DNA from 2 places in the Exiguobacterium sp. UBA1053 genome. Region 1 is predicted to be linked to the other one. Evidence: riboswitches for the same ligand, from Rfam matches in the RefSeq annotation. Region 1 holds a riboswitch; the other holds the start of a gene.
What was found. A riboswitch is a leader RNA that binds a small molecule or an ion and turns the genes downstream of it on or off. The one in region 1 is predicted to bind thiamine pyrophosphate.
Positions count from the first base shown of each region.

Region 2: linked by a shared signal. The riboswitch ahead of thiT (energy-coupled thiamine transporter ThiT) and the one ahead of B3G15_RS01510 (thiamine phosphate synthase) in region 1 are both predicted to bind thiamine pyrophosphate.

Region 1 covers NZ_DCDO01000003.1:93,829-101,824, forward strand. The annotation lists gene B3G15_RS01480 (hypothetical protein) at 186-554, shown strand; gene B3G15_RS01485 (hypothetical protein) at 685-1,041, opposite strand; gene B3G15_RS01490 (ThiF family adenylyltransferase) at 1,163-2,170, opposite strand; gene B3G15_RS01495 (thiazole synthase) at 2,167-2,931, opposite strand; gene thiS (sulfur carrier protein ThiS) at 2,934-3,134, opposite strand; gene B3G15_RS01505 (FAD-dependent oxidoreductase) at 3,131-4,075, opposite strand; gene B3G15_RS01510 (thiamine phosphate synthase) at 4,072-4,665, opposite strand; TPP riboswitch at 4,748-4,850, opposite strand; gene nagZ (beta-N-acetylhexosaminidase) at 4,907-6,127, opposite strand; gene B3G15_RS01520 (OsmC family protein) at 6,124-6,549, opposite strand; gene B3G15_RS01525 (MFS transporter) at 6,740-7,924, shown strand.
Region 2 covers NZ_DCDO01000013.1:240,650-248,645, forward strand. The annotation lists gene B3G15_RS09010 (amino acid permease) at 1-245, shown strand, start outside; gene B3G15_RS09015 (thiamine diphosphokinase) at 300-902, opposite strand; gene thiT (energy-coupled thiamine transporter ThiT) at 904-1,464, opposite strand; TPP riboswitch at 1,525-1,634, opposite strand; gene rpe (ribulose-phosphate 3-epimerase) at 1,657-2,313, opposite strand; gene rsgA (ribosome small subunit-dependent GTPase A) at 2,316-3,221, opposite strand; gene pknB (Stk1 family PASTA domain-containing Ser/Thr kinase) at 3,247-5,181, opposite strand; gene B3G15_RS09040 (Stp1/IreP family PP2C-type Ser/Thr phosphatase) at 5,184-5,918, opposite strand; gene rsmB (16S rRNA (cytosine(967)-C(5))-methyltransferase RsmB) at 5,937-7,268, opposite strand; gene fmt (methionyl-tRNA formyltransferase) at 7,265-7,996, opposite strand, start outside.

The sequences.
Region 1 (7,996 bases):
AGCGATGCTATGACAAATTTAGACGAAATGAAATTAGGATTCTTCTTGATCAAGAGAAAATTACTTTATCTTCAACATCAAATCAATTTCTGTTTACCTTATCATTTTTAATAATTTTGAACTTCAAAAAACTGCTAAGATATATATAAGGTATACATTTCCATCCGAATTGAAGGAGCTAAAATATGAAGAAATTATTAATGTTGACTGTATTATGTACTACTTTATCAGCCTGTAACGTAAACGATTCTAAACTCAGTTTTAGTGAGTTAAAGATTGTACCAAACGAAATACAAACGAAGATCAATCCCGCCAATACCTTGCAATTGATCAATACGAAAGACAAAGTCGCTTATGTTGTTTATCAGTCAAAGAAAACAGTTGCTACTGATCTTGAGGAACAAGGAGATACGCTAAAGATTAAATTGAATGAATCTAAAACTTATAAGAAAACGAAGCAGCATGTCTACAAGTTAACATTAGATCCTGAACATAAAATCATCGATGTTTACGTGAACGGTAAATCTACCGCATTTGATAACGTAACTAATTGATAAATCTAGATATAACAAGTAGAAACAACATACATACTAAAACCCCTTTATTTCTTTTATGAAACGAAAGGGTAACACAAAAAGCAGAAGGCGAATGCCTCCTGCTTTTTTCACTCTTGCGACGAATGTGTTATTTCGTCCGTTTTTTTCTAGAGCGTTGAACGGAACGAATCACAGAAACTGATCCGCCGATGATCGCACCGACGCCGACGACGATGCCTGTCTTGAATTTTTTGCCCGATTGTTCTGATGTATGCGTTGCTTGATTGTGTTCAAAAAGTTGTTGGAGGGGCGACGACGTCTCGACTTCGAGAATTTTCGATGCATCCTGATGCACGTCTTCTCTACGTTCGACACTACAAGGTGACAGATAGAATGGGTTCAAGTTCGTCCGGTACCGATCCGGATTCCAGTTGGCTTGCTGAACAACTGCTTGGGCGTCTTCCGTCTGTGCTTGATCCTTGATTGGATCGAATTCTTGTTTCATCTGAATCACTCCTCTTCACGTTCAAAACCTGTAAACCGATTTACGTCTGAAGTCTTATTTACCTGTTTTTCAAACGTTTAAAACATATATATTTAAAATTAGTTTTACTGTTTTGTGAACGTTAGCTGAAATAGGCATGATAGAGCCGCTTCGCTTTAACGAGATCCGCCTCGCCATGAATCAGAACACGTCCATCTCGGAAAGCAACCATCCGATGTTCGTCCGTCGTAAACGCCAGCAAATATGGATTATGAGCGGAAATCGCAGCGACCGGCAGGAGACGTTGTTTCAACTGTTCCAGATCCCGCTGTCCGTCTCCCCGGATTTGAACGGCATCGCGACCGCACAGTGCCGTGAAACGTACCGTTTGATCCGATAAGTAAGGATAGGACGGCTCGATGCCGCACGACGGGCACTCCTTTTTCTTCAGTGACTGGACGTTGATTTGTTGAAACGTATTCGACCAGACATCAAACGCAAGCAAGCGCGTCCGCATGGCGTCCGTCTGTCCGCTCAACCACTTCAATGCTTCTGTCACCTGCAAGGAAGCGACCATCTGTACAGCTGGTCCGATGATCCCCGCCGTATCACACGTCTCCTGATCCCGTGGTAATTGATCGAGTAGACAATGCAGACACGGCGTCTCCCCGGAACGGACGGTAAACGTGATCCCATAACTGCCGACACAGCCACCGTAAATCCACGGAATCGAACGCATCAACGCCATATCGTTCATCAGCAAGCGAATATCGAAGTTATCCGTCGCATCGATGATCAGATCGATATCATCGAGAAGCCACGTCAGTGCTGCCCGGTCGACGTCTACTACATGTGCTTCGATCGCCACTGTCGAATTGATCGCTTCAAGCCGTGCTTTTGCGGCAATCGCTTTTGGTACGATGTGACGCGCATCTTCCTCGGTATAAAGCTGTTGGCGTTGTAGATTACTCCACTCGACATAGTCGCGGTCGACGATGCGGACGACACCGACACCGGCGCGGACGAGTTGCTCTGCCGATGCCGTTCCGAGCGCTCCCATGCCGATGATCAGTACCTTTGCTGCTGCCAAGCGTGCTTGTCCCGCTTCCCCGATCGGTTGAAATCGAGTTTGCCGTGAGTAACGGTTCATCGAATCAATCCACTTGTCGGACTACTCGCGACCGCATACTGTTTCTTCTCGATACGTCCCGCTTCGTATCCGAAGCGCCCTGCTTCGACAGCTAGTCGCATGGCGTACGCCATCTTGACCGGATCTTGAGCATGGGCGACAGCGGAGTTCAATAAGACACCGTCCGCACCGAGCTCCATCGCATAGGCAACGTCGGTCGGCGAGCCGATCCCGGCGTCGACGATGACAGGGACCGTCGTCTGCTCGATGATGAATTGCAAATGGAGCGGATTGAGAATACCTTGTCCGGAGCCGATCGGTGACGCCGCCGGCATGATGGCGTGACAACCGAGTTCTTCGAGTCGTCGCGCAAGGACGACGTCGTCCGACGTATACGGTAAGACGATGAAGCCTTCTTTAAGTAATTCTTCAGAAGCCCGTAACGTCTCGATCGGGTCAGGTAATAACGTCTTGTCGCAACCGATCACTTCGACCTTGACCATGTCGCACATACCGGATGCCCGCGCAAGCTTCGCCAACCGTACGGCTTCCTCCGCCGTCTTCGCACCGGCCGTGTTCGGTAGTAGATCGTACTTTGTTAAATCAAGCGACTCCAAAAAATTCGCTTGTTGTTTATCAAAAATATCGAGCCTACGGACGGCGAACGTCAAGATTTGTGAGGCGGACGCATCGATTGCTTTCTGCTGTACCGTAGCATCCGTATATTTCCCTGTTCCGAGTAATAACCGTGATTCAAATGTCTTTTCTCCAATTTTCAGCATGTTTATCCTCCTCCTACGAAATGAACGATTTCAAATGTGTCATTGTCCCGAACGACCGTCTGACCATACGCCGCGCGATCGATGATTTGTCGATTCTGTTCGACGATGACAAGCTTCTCCCCTAAGCCGAGTTGCGTGAGCATGTCCTCGATCGTTTTAATCTGTTCGATCGTGTGGTCATTGCCGTTAATCGTAATGTTCATCGGACTTCCTCCTTCTGAATCAACCGTAATGTATTTACCAAGACTTCCGCTGTCGCCGGTGCGAGTAAGATGCCATGCCGATGATGCCCCGTCGCTAGGAAGATTTGACGGGATGAATCGGCGACTCCGATATATGGCAAGCCGGACACCGTTTGCGGTCGTACACCGGACCAGACTTCTTCGATGACCGCGTCACGAATCGGTGGATACAGTCGTTCTGCTGCTTGAAGCAGTGACGTGATCCCAGCGACACTGACACCGACCGTCTCGTCGTACGGCAGTTCGGTCGCACCGATCAAAATTCGTCCGTCTGCTTTCGGAACGAGGTAGACGGCGTCATCAAACAGAATCGAGCGTAACGGCTGACCCGCGAGACGGACGGCGAGACATTCCCCTTTGACCCCATAAGTCGCGATCGAAATACCAGCTGTATCGAGCAAGGCTTGCGACCCGCGTCCGGCAGCGACCGTCACCGTTCGTCCGGTCCACATTCTCGCGTTCGACTCGATCCTGACGAAGTCATCGCTCTCTTCGATGCGTGTGACTTCCACCTGTTCTTCAATCGATATGCCACGTGCGTGTAAGGCATACATCAATGCAGTCGTTAGTCGTCGCGGATCGATTTGACCGACCGATGGAAATAAGTATTCTTGCCCATTTCGTTTCAATAAAAATGGTTGTTCCCGGTAGCCACAATCGATCCCGGTCTCGCGCGTGAGGCGTCGCGCAAGTAACGGATACAGACGGCGACTTCGCGCGGCAAGCGTATGCAATTCTTCTCTCAGCTCGATGTCCGTCGCAAGCATCCCGGCAGCCGCCCGACTCGTCCCTTGTCCGCATGTTCCGCGATCAAGGACAAGAACGGATTCGTTCTGACAAGCGAGACTGTAAGCAAGCGTCAAACCGATGACTCCACCACCGATGATGATGTGATCCGTCATACCCGTACCCCCTGATAACGCTGAATGGCAGCAAGTGGATCCGCTTGACCGAGAATCCCCGATAAGACGGCGATTCCGGTTACACCGGTCGCTGCGATTTCAGGCATGCGTTCTGGTGTAATCCCGCCAATTGCAATGACTGGTTTCGTCGTGAAGGTGACGACTTGCTTCAAGGCGTCAATCCCTCGTGGTGGCACATTCGGCTTCGACGCTGTCGAATAAATATGACCGTACAGCAGTCGGTCGGCTCCTTCCGCTTCTGCTGCCAGTGCCTCTGCTAGTGAATGGACCGATTTCCCGATGACGAGATTCGGAAAATGACGACGGACATCACGGACACTCAAGGACCGGCGCGTCAACTGCACACCGATGCCTGCGACATGGGCGACATCGACCCGGTCATGAACCGTTAACTGCTCAGGCGAATAACCATGTGTAAGGAGCGCGTCAATCAGATCAAGCAATTCTGCTGCCGATAAGTTCGGTTCTCGTAGATGTAGCTGATCCGTATAAGGTTGAAGCGATTGAAAGGTCTTTATTTCGTCAAGCGGATTAATGGATCCCGTCGAAATCAGATGTAAACGCATCATGTTCTTCCTTTCCATACGAAAAAGGACCACTCCCGATGTTGAAGGGAGTGGTCCGAAAATGCGCTGAAGCGCTAAGGATATCTAGGATTTCGAGCCACTTCCCTCCGCTAGTACGAACTAGATCAGGTTCAAAGGGTCCGGATACTTCCGTCTCAGTCTGCTGGGAGACTCCCCTAGTGTCTTTTCGTGTTTAATTGGCTTGCCCCATTAGTCTAGCATGAGTCGCTTTGCTTCGCTAGTCCTAGTTGAGCGCTTCCACTTGCTGAATCAGCTCCGATTTCGTCGGTCGCTGTTGCTCTTGGCTGTCGGCATAGGTCTGCTTCAGCTTTAAGATCCGCATCACTTTAGCATCGAGCATCGCAGGCGTCAGCGTTTTGTCTTTAACGGCTTGCATTACTTCGGTGTGGACCTTCGTATAGGCACCTGCTTCCGAAAACATCGCCATATCTGCTCCATTGACAAGTGCCTGGCGTGCCGCTTCCGCAAGACCATATTGTTTCGTGATCGCCCCCATGACGAGATCATCCGTGATGATGACACCGTTGAATCCGAGTTGCTGACGCAAGAGGTCAGTCAAGATCGGCTTTGAGAGCGAGGACGGATTCGTATTGTCATACGCGGGATAGAGAATATGGGCGACCATCACCATCTCGGCGCCCTCTTGAATCGCTTCTTGGAACGGTAACAGTTCCGTTCGCTTCAGTTCTTCCTTTGATGCTGTCACTTTCGGCAAACCGACATGGGAATCGACACTCGTATTGCCGTGACCGGGAAAATGTTTGACGACCGGAATCGTTCCCGTCTCTTGCATCCCATGCATCAGGGCCGTACCGAGAGTCGCGACGGTCTTCGGATCAGCACTTAACGCACGGTCGCCGATGATTGGATTGTTCGGATTGCTATTGACGTCAAGGACCGGTGCGAAGTCCATGTTGAACCCATAAAATCGTGACAGGTGACCGAGCGTACGTCCGACATCTTCCATTTTTGCAGCATCTGCACCTTGCGCCATCCGTTGACTCGTCGGGAGACGTAATCGTTGATCCGGTACCCGGCTGACGCGTCCGCCTTCTTCATCAATCCCGACGAACGCATACGGTTTTTGGTTCGTCTCTTGAATCGCACGCGTGAACGTCAAGAGTTGCTCTTCCGACGTAATGTTTCCGCCGAGCAATAAGACCCCGCCAATCGCATGCGTCTGTAACAATTTCCGGTCAGCTGCTGAAAGTTCCGTGCCGGCGACTCCGATGTAGAGCAGTTGATCGATTTTTTCTGACGTCGACATCGCTTTTAATTGTTGCTTTAGTTTTGCTTGTTGTCGTTCCTCTTTCGTTGGCTCAGGTTTCGGTTTCTTTTCTTCTGTTGGTTGCTTCGTTTCCGGTTGCGATGGTTTCGTTGGTTCCATCGTCTCCTGCGCACACCCTGCAAGCAACAGGCAACCGATCAGTACGACTTTTTTCACAAAGGATCCTCGCTCCGGACACCATTGATTGAATAATAGACGGAAATCTCAGCGTTCAGGGATTGCGAGACCGAACAATATTTATCCTTTGATAACGAGATAGCGCGACGGACCTTATCTTCCGGGAGATCACCTTCGAGCCGATAATGAATCGAGATCGACGTAAAACGCCGCGGATGGTCCTCTGCCCGTTCTCCTTCGATATCCATTTCGAAATGGGTGATCGTCAAGCGCATCTTCTCTAAAATCGAGACGATATCAATTCCTGTACAGCCGGCAACGGCATGTAGCAAGAGTTCAGTCGGTCGTGGCGCTTGGTTTTCGCCACCGTTTTCGGGTGCTGCGTCCATCGCCAGATGATGCCCTGATTCCGTCTGTCCACTAAATCCCATCTGTTTGTTCCATGTCACTGTCGCTTGCATCGTTTCCACTCCTTTATAAGTAGTCTTCTTCTGTAGTATACGCAAAAAACAGCAAGCCTGGAAATTCACACGCTATTTCGAATAATGGTTCTTTTCCCGAAATCTCGCTTTGCGATACCCGACGAAATCGTTTCATGCTATTCTGTTACTCATAGTTTCGCGCGCAAGCGCTAGAATTGAGGAATCATCCATGTCACCTACTACTCGTTTAAGTCGACGCGATTGGCTCTTGATCGCCACGTTGTCGCTCCTGACGTTCGTTCTCGGAACTAGCGAATTCGTCATCGTCGGGATCCTCGCTGAAATCTCCTCAGCCCTTGATATCACGATCGCAACAGCAGGTACGCTCGTTTCAGCCTTTGCCATCTCCTTTGCAATCGGTACACCGATCGTCATGTCGCTGACCGGTCACCTGGAACGGCGTCGTCTGATCCTACGTCTCTTACTCGCCTGGGTCTTATTGAATCTTGCCAGTAGTTTTGCACCAAGTTACGAAGTATTGCTCGCAACCCGCATTCTGACAGCCATCCTGACTGGTGTCTTGATCTCACTCGCAATGGTTGTCGCCAGTGACGGTGTACCTGTCGCGAAGCGCGGTGTTGCCGTCTCGTTCATTTTCGGTGGTTTTACACTTGCGAACGTTTTAGGTGTTCCGATTGGAACGTTCATCGGTCAACACGCTGGCTTCGAAGCTACGTTCTGGCTAACGACAGTCATGGGATTGATCGCGTTCCTCGCAGTATGGAAGATCGTTCCGGTCCAGCAATCGACGGGTTCCGGTTCAATTAAGGAACAGCTTGGATTGCTCGCCAACCCACGGATCCTGATCGCCTTCTTTATTCCGTCGTTTGGATTCGGGGCAACTTATGTCGTCTACACATACCTCGTACCGATTTTACAAACAGAACTTGGGATTGCGAAAACGTGGATCAGTCCGATCTTGCTCGCTTACGGAGTCGTCTCGATATTTAGTAACATCCTTGCCGGTAAAATCGCCAGTAAAAATCCGATGGGACGCTTACGGTTCGTCTTCGTTGTACAAGCAATCGTCCTTGCTGCGTTATACTTCACGACAGCATCCCTTCCGCTTGGTCTGTTCAACATCGCCTTGATGTCGTTGATGTCGATTCTACTGACGACCTCGACACAAATCTACTTGATTGACCTCGCTGAAAAGTTCAATCCAGAAGCAAAAGGACTCGCCGCTTCATTGATGCCGGTTGCGAGTAACGTCGGGATTGCTTTTGGTTCGGCACTCGGTGGCATCGTCTATGCGAACGGTCCGATGATGAACACGGCACTCGTCGGTGGACTGGTTGCGCTCGTTGCTGCTTTATTAACTGCAATCAGTCATCGCCTCGATCAACGGTCATGAAACCGTTACCTTATCCTTTTTTGTAACAGGTCGATGACGGTTCGATGACGTTATGATGATAGTCCCCATCTC
Region 2 (7,996 bases), on a different contig from region 1:
ACGGACACGATGTATCCGAACTGAAATTCAAGACACCACTCTATCCGGTGTTACCACTGATTTCGTTGACACTTAACGTCGTCGTCCTCGTCAGTCTTGCGTTTCAAGCGGATCAACGAATCGCTCTATACATCGGTGTTCCTTTCTTCCTTGTCATGTGGGGAAGTTATCATCTCTTCGTCAAAGGAAAACATCTATCCGCTCAAAGCGACATCCGTGTCGCCCCTTCTCAACTCGACGAATAATTTCATCTAAAAAGAGGCCGCGGAGTCATCCACGGCCTCTTTCCTATGATTGTGCTATTCCTTAAGCGTCCGCATCATCAATAGTTCTCCTTGATGGAGCTCTACCTTCGCTTCTGACGCACACCATTCATTACTGACGGTCAAGGAACCTCCGACCGGTACTGGATGTGCATCAAGTGGATATTTGACTCCGGATAAGCTTAAAGTCGATGGTACGAGTGGAATGAACGAAAGATAATGATAGCTCCCTGCTTCGACTGCATACGTTCCCTCAGCCAAGTATCGTACCTCTTCTCGTTTCGTCACGAGTCGTGCCTCTGGGTATCGCTTCAATAGATATACATTTTGGACGGTCATGTCGAGCCGCCCACCTGTCGCCCCGATGATGAAGGTATCCTCAAACTGTTTCTTCTCTGAGACTGTACGAAGTGCCAGTTCGAGATCCGTTTCATCTTTCTCGGCCGGATGAACGATTGCCCCTTCTGGTACATAACCAAGAGAATCAAAATCACCAATCGTCAGGTCGCATGTCAGCCCAAACGATTCAATCGTCTGAACACCACCGTCGACACCGACGATAAAGTCACCTGGCTGACAAAACTTCCGTAAATCCGGCGCTTCTTCTCGCGGACCGGCACAGACGAGAATCGCCCGCATCTCAGACGCCTCGTGCCGAATAACGGAGTAAGCGTGGCGCAGTCGTGAATAAAAGACCCGCAACGACACCACAAAGAACGTAAGACGGTACCATGTATGTCGCGTTATAAATCAATGAATACGGTACGACTGGACCTTCGGCATACTCGGCAAAAAAGACGATTCCACTGATGACATGACAGATATAACGGAGTCCTGCGCCTAATAACGTCGCCAGGAGAACGAACGCCATCAAGCTTTTCTTTTGTCCATTGCGCGCGGCTAGTCTGACTTGACGCGCGAACAGACCACTTAATCCGACGACACCATACGCAATCGTATAGTCAAGCATCGGTTGAACGATCGTCAAGACTTGTGGAGCGAACATCAATTGAATCGTACCGACAAGCGCTCCCGTGACGACCCCTCCGACGACACCGTGGCGAAATGCCATGACGAAGATCGGTAACATCGCTAAGCTGATTGAGCCTCCTTGTGGCATTTTGAATGGAATCAGTAAATCAAAGACGACTCCGAGACTGGCGAAGATGGCAATTTCCATCATCATTTGTAACCGTTTCATGCTATTTTCCTCCTTCATTGTACGAGAGGACGCAAAAAGGCAGTACGACGAACGCCGTACTGCCTGCGTGCGCCACATCCCTACGTCCGTTTGAACGGAACAGGTTCGAAGGGTTAAAGTCTAAAAGACTTCTCTCAGCCGCTTTTCAAGCGACACCCCTTGCGGTCATCATATTTCGTTTTCTCGTTCTTATTATACGGCAGCCCCTTGACGAATGCTAGTGATCGCTTCCGCATAATCTGGTGCATTGTAGATTGCTGATCCTGCGACGAGAACGTTCGCACCGTTATCGATGCAAAGCTTTGCCGTTTCCGGATTGACGCCACCGTCAATCTCGATTTCAAATGTCAGACCACGATCTGCTTTCATTTGCGCAAGTGCTGCGAGTTTCGGCATGACACGCTCGATGAAGGCTTGTCCACCAAAGCCCGGATTGACCGTCATCAATAAAACCATATCGACATCCTCAAGGACGTGTTCAATCGTTGATAATGGCGTATGGGGATTCAAGACGACTCCTGCCTTTGCGCCCGCTGCTTTGATTTGTTGCAAGACACGATGGACATGATTCGTCGCTTCGACGTGGAACGTCACGATGTCCGCCCCTGCTTTGACGAAATCCTCGACGAAACGTTCTGGCTGGTCGATCATCAAATGGACATCGAGAATCATATCCGTCTTTTGACGTAAGCTGCTAAGCACAGGTAATCCAAATGAGATGTTCGGTACGAACTGACCGTCCATGACATCAAAATGGATATAGTCCGCGCCTGCTGCTTCGACTGCTTTAACATCGCGTTCGAGATTCGCAAAATCTGCTGATAAGATAGATGGTGCAATTTTAATCATCTTCAATACCTCCGGGCTCGATTCTTGATTTCGTCTATAAACATACCATAGTTCTCATAACGAGAGGACATGATTTCTTGGGCTTCGACGGCTTCCTTGACGGCACAACCGGGTTCATTCAAATGCAAGCAACCTCGGTATTTGCAATCATCTTGTACAGCCACGAATTCAGGGAAACTCCACCGTACATCCTCGATTTCCATATCATACGGAAAATCGAGGTTCGAGAAACCTGGCGTATCGGCAATCAATCCTTCGGCAAGCGGCATCAATGTGACGTGGCGCGTCGTATGACGTCCTCGTCCGAGTGATTTCGAGATCGCACTTGTTTCTAAATCAAGAGAGGGTTCCAGTGCATTGAGCAATGAACTTTTCCCGACACCGGATTGTCCGGCGAGAACGCTCGTTTTTCCAGCAAGTAACGGACGGACTTGCTCAATACCTGCCAACGTCTCACTTGATGTCTCGATGACCGTATACCCAATCTTCCGGTAAGCGGCAATCGCCTCTCGGACAGCCGGTCCTTTAACATCGTCCAGCAAATCCATCTTCGTCAATAGGATGACGGGTTGAATTTCCTTCGCTTCGATCAAAACGAGAAATCGGTCGAGCAAGTGCGCTGAAAAATCAGGTTCTGCCGCCGAGACGACGAGCAATGCCTGGTCGATATTCGCGACTGGAGGGCGTACTAAAAAGTTGTCCCGCTCCTTCACTTCGAGAATATATCCTGTCTCACTTTCGATATGAAGAACGACCTCGTCTCCGACGACTGGACTGATGCCGCGTTTTCGGAAATTCCCTCTTGCCCGTGAACGGACCTCTCCTTCTGGTGTCATGACATCATAAAAGCCACCCTGCAGACGTATGATCGTTCCTTCTCGATTCTCTTCGATGCGTTGTTCCGTCATCCTATGCACTCCTTTTTCATCACATTCATTGTGCGTCTTTTGCTTGATTGTACGTGATGGTTTTTGAACGATACACCGTATCGTCTTTATAGATCGTAATTTTTCCTTCTTCTCCTGGATCAATCGTCACCGGCACGTCGAATGTCTCATCTTGATCAATCGATTCCTCGATGACGGTCCGCTTCCCTTTCGCGTCTTCCGTCTCAATCCGGATGACTTGTTTCGGTGGTTCCTCGTCCTCGTTCTCGCTGACCGCATCATAGACGACCTTTTCAGGGAACGTTGCCGTCACCGTTTTTTCTTCCTCACCTTTTGAGATGAACACAGTCACGGAGTCGTTCGGTTCGACTTGTGCTCCTGCTTGCGGGAATTGACGGATGACTTGATCGAGCTTCACGTCACTTGAAAATTCTTGTTCAAACGTGCCGTCGAGACCCATTTCATCGAGATACGCTTTTGCTTCATCACTCGATAAGTTCGTCAAATCTTTCAATTCAAAGGACGAAGTTCCTTCTGAGACAGTGATCGTAATCGTCTGTTCTTTTGCGATCACTTCCGTTCCAGCAGAGATCGATTGTCGGATAACATTACCTCGCGCGATTTCATCCGACTTTTCACGTTCGACTTCGACTTTTGCGAATCCAGCCTCTTTTAATGTGGCGATCGCCTCTTTTTCAGCGTCATCTGTCACATCCGGTACTTCGACCGGAGCACTACCTGTAGAGACGACCAAGTTGACTGTCGAACCCTTCTTGACTTGTGCGTTTTCACGCGGTGTCTGACTGATGACATCGCCTTCCTCGACTGTATCGCTATTTCGTTCTGTCGTCTCAACAACGAATCCAAGTTTCTCAAGCTTCGTTTCCGCTTCGTCTCCATCCGACTTGACGACAGATGGTACGGTGACCGTTGGATCTGGCCACATCGCAAACGTCGTAGCTGCACCACCTAGCAATATGAGCAATAAGAGGACGATCCACCAGCGTTTTTTCTTTTTCTTTTCCGGTGTTTTCGGTTGAACGGTCGTGACAGCGGGTGATTCTGGTTCCGCTTTTGATTCTTCTGGCACTTGTACAGGCGATAAGACCATCGTCTTTTCCATCTCATCCTCTTCTGCACCACGGATGCCTTCACTTGCTCGTTCGTCAGACAACGCCGTCACCATATCTGTCTTAAAGGCTGCGACGGACTGTTGGCGGTCATGCGGTGCTTTTGCGAGCGCCTGCATGATACAGTTCTCAAGCGCTTGTGGCACTTTCGGATTCAAGACGGATGGGCGACGCGGTGTATCTTGCAGATGCTTTAAAGCAATCACAACCGGTGAATCACCTTCGAACGGGACTTGTCCTGTAACAAGTTCGTATAATACAGCACCAAGCGAATAGATATCCGACTTCTCATCCGCAAATTTACCTTTTGCTTGTTCTGGTGAAAAGTAATGGACGGATCCAAGGACTGACATCGTATGCGTCAGCGTCGCATTCGACATTGCCACAGCGATTCCGAAATCCGTTACTTTGACGGTACCATCTTCTCGAATCAACATGTTTTGCGGTTTGATATCGCGATGGATGATCCGGTGTGCATGGGCGTGATCGATCGCATCACAAATTTGAGCGATGATATCGACGGCCTGCGGCACAGGTAATGCTTGATTTTCACAAAATGTCTTTAATGTCATACCATCGATATACTCCATGACGATGTAATAGATGGCATCTTCTTCGCCTACATCATAGACGGCAACGATGTTTGGATGATTCAAGCTGGTAGCAGCATGCGCTTCACGTTCGAATCGACGAATGAACTGTTCGTCATGCGAAAATTCAGTCCGTAAAATCTTAATGGCAACATGACGCTTTAAAATCTCATCATAGGCTTGATAGACATTCGCCATCCCGCCACTTCCAACTAGCCGTTCTATGCGGTAGCGGTCATTTAATCGATCTCCGTATCGCATATTCAGACCCTCTTTCTTTCTTTGAACCGGATGGCGGCAATCGTAATATTATCCGCGCCTCCTCGAGCATTCGCTTCTTTCACCAATCGTCCAACGATCTCATCAAGCGGCTCATCCTGTAAGATGATCTGTTCGATGACATCATCTGGCACTTCATCGGTCAATCCGTCACTACAGACGAGGACGAGGTCATAGTCTGGAGCATCTCTGACTTGAATGTCGACTTCGACTGTTTCGTTCGAGCCGACCGACCGTGTGATGACATTCTTACGTGGATGATTTTCGACTTCCTCATCCGAAAGTTCCCCCATTTGTCGTAACATGTTGACGTAAGAATGATCATCCGTCAATTGTTTTAACGCCGTACCTTCAAGGGCATAGACCCTACTATCTCCAACATGACCGATGACGAGCAAATCTTCGACCCAGCATACGCAGGCAATGGTCGTTCCGACGATTGCAAGTTGCTCGTCTTTTGAAAACTGAAGAATCCGGGCATTTGCCTCGGCTACACGTTGTTCTATCCATTCAGACAATTCCATCGGACGATTTGGCATGAGTGAAAAGGATGCTTCAAATACCTCGCGAACGATCGCACTTGCGATATCGCCAGCAGCATGACCTCCCATACCGTCCGCAACGACGGCAAGACCACGTTCGGCGTTCCCGACGAGTAATACCGTATCCTCATTTTTAGTCCTGACTTTCCCAGTAGTCGAAAGGTGAGCTAACTCCATGACAGTCCTCCGTTCGTGTCAATCTTCTCGTTTTTTAAACGCGGCAATATAGAAGCCGTCCGTTCCGACTGTCGTCGGTAACAACTTGAGTTCTGCTCGATCCCCGATCAGATGTCGCACGGATTCCGGCATCCGTGCCGCGAAGGATGTATCAAATTCAAATCCTTGATCGAGAATGAACGCTGTCTGATCCTCGTTCTCGATCGGATCAATCGTACAAGTCGAATAGACGAAGGTTCCACCCTTTTTAACGAGTGGTAAGACAGATGTCAGAATATCTCGTTGAATTTTCGGGAGTTGCTCGAGTTGTTCCGGGCGTTTCGTCCATTTGATATCTGGTTTTCTTCGAATGACACCGAGTCCTGAACAAGGTGCGTCGACAAGAATCCGATCAAACGATTCTACTTCAAAGCGGTCTCCTGCTTTACGAGCATCTAACGCTTCTGCTTGAACAGTCGTAAGACCTAATCGTGTCGCTTGCTGTTCAATCAATTTAATCTTATGTGGATGAAGATCAAGTGCCTGTAGTGTTCCCGTCGTCAAACCTTCAGCAATATGCATCGCTTTCCCACCAGGTGCGGCACAGCTGTCAAGTACATGATCAGATGTTTCTACACCGAGTGCACGGGCGACGAGCATTGAGCTCTCATCCTGCAGAGAAAGATACCCTCGGTCAATCAGATCCGTTTTTTGAATGCTTCCTCGTTCGATTTCGAGACCGTCTGGCGCGACCGTAGATGGTTTTGCCGTCACACCTTGGTCGAGTAGAAGCTCGATCGCTTCCTCTCGCGTCGTCTTCGTCCGATTGATGCGAACCGTGACCGGTGCAGGTGTGTTATTCAATTGACAGATTTGAAGCGTTTCTTCTGGACCAAACAGTTCAATCCAACGTTCGACGAGCCACTGCGGGTGACTCGTTTCGATGCTGATTCGTTTTGCAACAGGCTCGATTTCAGCGAAATGAGGCATTCCCGCCCGTAATACATTCCGGAGCACTCCGTTGACGACTTTCGAGACGTGGACTTTTCCACGTTTTTTAGCAATCTCGACAGCTTCATGGATGACGGCATGATCCGGTACACGATCAAGATAAAACAATTGATACACACTCATCCGTAACAACGGACGCATGAACGGATCAAGTTTTTTCTGTTTCGCTAGATACGGCTCCAAAATATAATCCAGTGTCAATTCACGACTGAGCGTCCCGTAGACGAGTTCCGTGAACAAGCCGACATCTGTTGCTGAGATAGCACGCTTTTCAAGCATCTGGTGGACGGTGATTGTCGAGAAGGCACCACCTTGACCAATTTTCATCAGTGTCGTTACTGCTGCGTCACGTACATTCATGCATTCTCACCTACTTGTTGTCCGAGTTCAAGCGATTGACCGATCCCGCGCATGAACGTAGCACCGTCCATCCGTTTTTTTCCGGACGGCTGTAAGTCGATCAGCTTCAACGCTGTCTCCGAACCTGTCGCGATGACGGGACCATCCGCTTCTAAAGCGATGATTTCGCCTGGTCGTCCCGTTCCTTTGACTTTCGTCGCGAAAAAGACTTTCAATCGGTCATCACCAAGCATCGTATACGTACTTGGGAAAGGATTCATTCCTCGGATTTGATCATAGAGTGTCTCACCCGGTAACGTAAAATCAAGTCGTTCCCGCTCGCGTGAGATGTTCGGCGCAAACGTCGCTTCTGCCTCGACTTGTGCTTCCGGTGTCAATTCACCTGCGAACAGACGCGGTAAGGTCTCAAGCAATAGTCGCGCTCCTGCGTCCGCTAACTTTTCAAACATCGTTCCGACTGTATCGTTCTCTTCGATCGGAACAATGATTTTTGACAACATATCACCGGCATCCAGTCGATCGACCATATACATGATCGTCACGCCTGTCTCTTTTTCTCCATCGATGATTGCTTGATGAATCGGTGCACCGCCACGATATTTCGGTAGGAGTGACGCATGGACGTTGATCGCCCCAAAACGTGGTGCTTCCAAAATCGCTGTCGGTACAATCTGACCGTAAGCTGCCGTGATAATGAGATCTGGTTTTAAATCAAGGACGTCCTGATA